Regions from separate parts of the Buttiauxella sp. S19-1 genome, predicted to be linked through region 2. Evidence: riboswitches for the same ligand, from Rfam matches in the RefSeq annotation. Region 2 holds a riboswitch; each other region holds the start of a gene.
The links. A riboswitch is a leader RNA that binds a small molecule or an ion and turns the genes downstream of it on or off. The one in region 2 is predicted to bind thiamine pyrophosphate.

Region 1: it holds a riboswitch for thiamine pyrophosphate, as region 2 does, so the genes downstream of both, thiC (phosphomethylpyrimidine synthase ThiC) here and thiB (thiamine ABC transporter substrate binding subunit) in region 2, are expected to answer to the same signal.
Region 3: it holds a riboswitch for thiamine pyrophosphate, as region 2 does, so the genes downstream of both, thiM (hydroxyethylthiazole kinase) here and thiB (thiamine ABC transporter substrate binding subunit) in region 2, are expected to answer to the same signal.

What each region holds. Positions count from the first base shown of each region.
Region 1 covers NZ_JAHWLU010000046.1:7,440-9,703, forward strand. The annotation lists gene nudC (NAD(+) diphosphatase) at 1-178, opposite strand, end outside; gene MES37_RS12140 (Rsd/AlgQ family anti-sigma factor) at 272-775, shown strand; TPP riboswitch at 827-937, shown strand; gene thiC (phosphomethylpyrimidine synthase ThiC) at 1,026-2,264, shown strand, end outside.
Region 2 covers NZ_JAHWLU010000099.1:13,621-15,884, reverse strand. The annotation lists gene thiP (thiamine/thiamine pyrophosphate ABC transporter permease ThiP) at 1-177, opposite strand, end outside; gene thiB (thiamine ABC transporter substrate binding subunit) at 153-1,136, opposite strand; TPP riboswitch at 1,174-1,273, opposite strand; gene sgrR (HTH-type transcriptional regulator SgrR) at 1,319-2,264, opposite strand, start outside.
Region 3 covers NZ_JAHWLU010000015.1:61,535-63,798, forward strand. The annotation lists gene thiD (bifunctional hydroxymethylpyrimidine kinase/phosphomethylpyrimidine kinase) at 1-355, opposite strand, end outside; gene thiM (hydroxyethylthiazole kinase) at 352-1,140, opposite strand; TPP riboswitch at 1,175-1,271, opposite strand; gene MES37_RS05965 (LuxR C-terminal-related transcriptional regulator) at 1,527-2,129, shown strand.

The DNA of each region.
Region 1 (2,264 bases), on a different contig from region 2:
TTTGCCGCACCAGCCATACCGGCTCATTTTCCCACTCACCGATGGGCATCCCCATCGCACCATCAAGCTGGAATTCTTGCGCTGCTCCGTGAGGTAGTTCACCTTTTGGTAACCACAATTTTTGCTCATGACTGACGATAAACCAGCCTTGATCTAACTTTTGAATTACACGTTCCATAACCTGGTGCACATCCCCGAGTTCGCTGGTATAAACAAATAGTCATAACTATTTTGGGTACGTTTGCGCTACATTTTACTCACGGAGTCAATCATGCTTAACCAGTTAGAAAATCTGACTGAGCGCGTTGGTGGTAGTAATGCGTTAATCGACCAATGGCTTCATGCCCGCAAACAATTATTGGTGGCTTACTACAATATGGTTGGGATAAAGCCTAACAAGGAATCCCATACTGCGCTCGATGAAAAGGCTCTGGATAATTTTTGCCACAACCTGGTGGATTATCTTTCATCCGGCCATTTCAATATTTATGAACGTATTATCAGTGAAATGGAAGGCAGTAACCCACATTTAGCCGCCACTCACCTCTACTCTCAGATTGAAGCCAATACCCAGCACATCATGGATTTCTACGATTCGCATCTCGAGAGCGCGATCGATGATGATAACTACATTGAGTTCCAGAAAGCGTTGTCCGGCATCGGTGAAGCGCTGGAATCACGTTTTTCGCTGGAAGATAAGCTCATTCTGTTAGCATCCAACCACGATTTAGATAACAGTGCTAATGAGAGCGGCGGGCTGGCACGCCCTGCTTGAGTTCTGCGTTGTTAACGAGTAGTTTACATAGCGACCCGTAGTAATACGGGTTTCTTCTTGTCGGAGTGCCGAGTGCGTCAAGCACCGGCTGAGACCGTTAATTCGGGATCCGCGGAACCTGATCAGGCTAATACCTGCGAAGGGAACAAGAGTAATTCTGCTTTTGGGTTTCCCCGTGTTCGGGCGGTCCACATTCATTACTCCTCCGTTGTTCTGACAAGCCACTTCCTGATAACCACTGGAATGAGCTATGTCTATTACTGAAAAAAAATCAAACCGCCGCGAACAGCGCGCTGCTGCCCAACATTTTATCAATACCCTGGAAGGCACCGCTTTCCCTAACTCTCAGCGTATTTACCTCACCGGTTCGCGTGATGATATTCGCGTGCCAATGCGTGAAATCCAACTAAGCCCAACCACCACGGGTGGCAGCAAAGAAAAGCCGCAATTCATCCCTAACGATGCCATTCCAGTGTATGACACGTCTGGCGCCTACGGCGACCCGGCTATCAGCATTGATGTGCTGCGCGGGTTGTCGCCACTACGGGAAAACTGGATTGCCGAACGTAATGATTGCGAAATCCTGACCGACCGCAGCTCTGTCTACACCAAAGAGCGCCTTGCTGATGACGGTCTGGACGAATTGCGTTTTGAAACACAACTCACGCCTCAGCGCGCTAAAGCCGGGAAAACCGTCACGCAACTGCACTATGCACGCCAGGGAATCGTGACGCCGGAAATGGAGTTCATCGCGATCCGTGAAAATATGGGCCGGGAACGCATTCGGGATGAAGTGTTACGCCACCAGCATCCAGGCCAGGGCTTTGGTGCCCGGCTGCCGGAAAATATCACGCCTGAATTTGTGCGCGAAGAAGTCGCGGCTGGCCGCGCCATTATCCCAGCCAACATTAACCACCCTGAATCCGAACCGATGATTATCGGGCGTAATTTCCTCGTTAAAGTGAACGCTAATATCGGTAACTCGGCGGTCACATCGTCCATTGAAGAAGAAGTTGAAAAACTGGTGTGGTCAACGCGTTGGGGCGCAGACACGGTAATGGACCTCTCCACTGGCCGCTATATCCACGAAACCCGTGAGTGGATTTTACGTAACAGCCCAGTGCCAATCGGCACCGTGCCTATCTATCAGGCGCTGGAAAAAGTCAACGGCATCGCCGAAGACCTGACCTGGGAAATGTTCCGCGACACACTGCTGGAACAAGCCGAGCAAGGTGTGGACTACTTCACGATTCACGCTGGTGTGCTGCTGCGCTACGTGCCAATGACCGCGAAACGCCTCACTGGCATTGTCTCGCGCGGCGGCTCAATAATGGCGAAATGGTGCCTGTCGCATCACCAGGAAAACTTCCTGTATGAACACTTCCGCGAAATCTGCGAAATCTGTGCCGCTTACGACGTTTCACTCTCTTTAGGCGATGGCCTGCGTCCTGGCTCTATTCAGGATGCCAACGATGAAGCTCAATTCTCT
Region 2 (2,264 bases):
AGAGAAACGCAGCACGTGCCACAAATAGCTATCCTGCACCAGCGCACGGATATCGGTTTGTGGCGCGTTAAACCACAACGCCATAAAAGCCGCCAGGGCTACGGCTACCACCAGTGTGGCGGCACATAGCCCAGGAATCAGCCAGCCGGGAATTAGCGGCTGACGGCGCGTTGCCATTCGCTAATCCAGTTGGCGCGTTGTTTAGACACTTCTGCGGCGCTGTATTCCAGCGTGTTGTTCGGTTTGACCAGCCCGTTAAATCCTTCAGGCAATTTCACATCGGTCACCGGATACATCCAGTTGCCGGTGGCCACAGTGTTCTGGAAGCCCGGTGAAGTGATAAATTTCATGAATTTTTCAGCCAGTTCAGGCTGCTTGCTGGATGCCAGGCGTCCGGCCACTTCCACCTGTAAATAATGCCCTTCGCTAAAATTAGCCGCAGCATAGTTATCTTTTTTCTCTTCAATAATGTGATAAGCCGGAGAGGTGGTGTAGCTCATCACTAAATCGCCTTCACCTTTCAGGAACAGGCCATAAGCCTCGGACCAACCTTTGGTGACGGTGACCGTTTTCTTCGCAAGCTTTGCCCAGGCTTCAGGCGTTTTATCGCCATACACTTTCTGCATCCACAGCAGCAGGCCCAGGCCTGGTGTGCTGGTGCGCGGGTCCTGATAAATCACTTTCCATTGTTGGTCACTTTCGACCAGTTCTTTCAGGCTTTTCGGTGGGTTTTTCAGTTTGTTTTTATCGTAGACGAAAGCGAAATAGCCGTAATCGAAGGGAACGAAAGTGTCGTTTGTCCAGCCGCCAGGGATCTTCAACGCGCTAATGTCTGTTTTGCTCGGCGCAAATAATTTAGTCTGCGCGGCAGCTTCCAGAAGGTTGTTATCCAGTCCCAGAACCACGTCAGCTTTGCTGTTTTTACCTTCCATCCGCAGGCGGTTGAGCAGCGAAACGCCATCTTCCAGCGCCACGAATTTCAGCTGGCAATTACAGTCAGCCTCAAAGGCTTTTTTCACCGCAGGCCCTGGCCCCCAGTCGGCAGCAAAGGAGTCGTAGGTATAAACAGTCAGCAGGGGTTTGGCAAAAACGGGGGCGGCGATCAGTGCCAGCAACGGCAGGAATTTTTTGAACACTTTGCACCTCTTAGAATTAGGGGTGGCAAAGGACATTTGAGAATAGAGCCTCAAATCCCTTCGCCGGCGTTATCCGGATCAGGTTCGACGGGTATTATCTCAGCCAGACTTTCGCCTTAGCACCCCGTTGAGAACGCGTGCATTGTAATAACTTTGTGAATGATTCGAAAGCATTATACCCGTCATATTTCAAGCCGCAGGGGGGTTGGCTCCGGTGGGGCAAACCACGCCGATTTAAAGTCAAACCATCCCAGTGTGTTCATACGCACACCACGCATACTGCGTTGCCCTTCGATGCGTAGCCAGTGGTGGATTAACGGTAAAATATCATTGTTTTCAACCAGGTTCTGGCACCACTCAGGCAGAGGAAGCTCGCCGTTATGCCAGTTGCGGGTATCCGTTTCCCAGTCGATAGCAATGCACTTTTGAATCAGCGGCACTTCATAAAGATGCGAGTAAAGCGAAAACTCTAACGGCAGGGTGAAATTCGCGCTATTGAGCCAGATATCGCTGACGGCATCGCCCTGATGCCACTCTTCATAACTGACTTCTTGCACCACCAGTTTTACGCCAACACGTGCCAGCAATTCTTCCATCACTTTGCTGATTACCCGATGTTCGACGTGATCGCGATAAAACGTCAGCGTCACGGATTCCAGCCCGGCCGGTTTTTCGACGGCTGGTTGTGGATGCGTGTGGTGCCAGCGTGGCAGCAGTCCGTAAGCCGGGAACCAGTACTGCTGGTTTTGCTCGCCCGCGCTATACAGCAGATGAATCGGTGCCAGCACATGACTGAGCCAGCGGCGCACTTCTTTATTGCTGCCGGCGCTTGAGCGGTTATCAAATAAAATGTAGTAGCAGCCTTCTTCAAGGCGGCTTTCGACGGCTTTCTCGCTGTCGGGCATTCCCGATAATTGCACCGCACAGCTGACCTCTTCGCCAATGTCCGGCAGCACCCAGAAATTCACTTCGTCAATTAATGCGCGATAACCAAAGTAATCATCGTAGGCCTGGATTTTCAGTTGGTTGGTGTTATTACGCACCACCGAATAGGGACCGGTGCCGACTGGCTGGCGGGAGAAATGGCTTAAAGTTTGCCATTCGCGCGGCAGGATCATCGCGTTAACG
Region 3 (2,264 bases), on a different contig from region 2:
AAGGATCGCCACTTTTCGCCAGCATCACCGTATCGAGCACGACATTTTGTGCGTGGTAAAACGCCAGCCGTTCAGCCACCGCTTCCACAATATCGGTTTCCGCTAACATGCCGATTTTAATGGTGTCGATGCGCACATCACTGAGCACGGAGTCCAGTTGCGCGGCAACAAAGGCCGGTTCAATACGATAGACCGACTGCACGCCACGCGTGTTCTGCGCCACTAACGCGGTAATCACACTGGTGCCATATGCCCCCAGCGCCGAGAAAGTTTTCAGGTCGGCCTGAATACCCGCGCCACCGCTCGGGTCGGTTCCGGCAATGGTCAGTGCATTGATACGTGTTAACCCTTTCATGCCAGCGCCTCCCCATTCAGCCCGTAAAGTGCATCGAGAAATGCCGGAATAAAACTCCCGGGACCACGGCTGGCGGATATAGCCTGCTGGCCTGCAAACTTCATAAACTGGCAAGCCGCAGCGACGTTATCCAGCCGCGAGCCCGGCAAAGAGCAACAGGCGGCAACTACCGCTGAAAGCGCACAACCGGTGCCGACCACACGCGACATCAAAATGCCGCCGCCCGCCACGCTCCAGCTGTTTTCACCATCGGTAATGTAATCACGCTCACCCGTCACCGCGACAATCGCGCCAGTCAGTCGAGCAAGCGCCTGCGCCGCAGGTAGTGCGGAAAACGCATCATCGGTGCTATCCACGCCTCTTCCACCAGAATGCTCCCCCGCCAGTGCGAGGATTTCAGACGCATTCCCGCGAATGGCCGCAGGTTTTAGCGCGAGCACCTGATGGGCGAATTGAGTACGGAACGTCAGGCCGCCAACGGCAACCGGATCCAGCACCCAGGGTGTGGCGGATTCATTTGCAGCATGAATGGCTGCAAGCATGGCATCACGGCGATCGGCTGTCAGCGTGCCAATATTGACCAGCAGCGCGTCGGCAACCGGGCTAAATTGAGCGGCTTCTTGTGCTTCAATCACCATGGCGGGAGCCGCACCAATAGCCAGCAAAACGTTGGCGGTAAAACTCTGCACGACGTCGTTAGTCATGCAGTGAACAAGCGGGGAAATGTTGCGAAGTTGCTGTAAAGACAAAACGGCGCGGTGGCCGGGTAGCAGGTCAGGCTGCATCATAAAGCTCCTGTCCGGCGTGAAGAAGGGATGCCGGACAGGCATCTGACTTCCCTACGCTGGCATTATCCAGATCAGGTGGTACGGGTATTTCTCAGCCTTCACAAAGAAGGGCACCCCGAGTCATTGATTAATCGTATATGTGATTAATCGCCCATCAGGATAAAGCGAGTGGCCAGCGCTGTAAACCAGGGATATCACTGTGGGCTAAATGGGTTGATTCATTTTTTTAATTCTCGCCATTTCTTCACTTGGCTACCAACCACCAGGAAATCCCCTGGCAATGTCTCATCCCGAGCGAGTTGTCAATTAAGTTTCAGGTTATTTAATTTCAGTATTTATTTCATTACGATCGTTATCCGTTCTATTACTCACCGAGAAACCCCATGCTTACAATTGCGATACGGGAAAATAATAGTCATTTTTCTCATGGTCTAAAAATTATCATTGAAAAAATTTACCGCCAGCGAAATGAAGATTTTTATTTTTTACCCGGCGAAGAACATAGTACTGCCGATATTGTTTTTATGTCACTGGCTGATAATTGGTTTACTGCTGACTGTTTTGAAATTCCCAATGCGACAAAATCCCAACGAGTTATTCTTATTTGCCGACATAAAGAACACCAAAGCCTCATGTTCCGCCCATGCCTGTATATGCTTCCGGTTATCTTTCGCGAAGATGAGGTTGATGAAGTCACCCGTAAAATAGCCCACTGGACGGAGGCTGGCTGGCGCAGAAACAACACCACGGCGGTGTCTGCCAGGATTTGCTACTACTGCACCACATGCAATTTCACCAGTGCTGAACGGCAGTTACTTATCTACATCGCCCGGGGACATTCGCTACAGGATGCGGCCCATCTAATGCAGATAGAGGAAGATACTGCAAGAATATATCGTAAAGTGATAATGAAAAAACTGAAAATCCGGGACCAGTATGAGTTGATGAACTTTATAAAAATCCATCTTCTTTCTTTAATTCATTAGCCAATATTTTTGCGCCGTAACGACTAGTTAGCGTTCCTTATCATTTAACACCCACAAATGTTATTATCTCTTTAAGAAACTACTTACATGCTCTTAAGGCATGCCTAATATATTATATTTTTATTTTCTGACAGA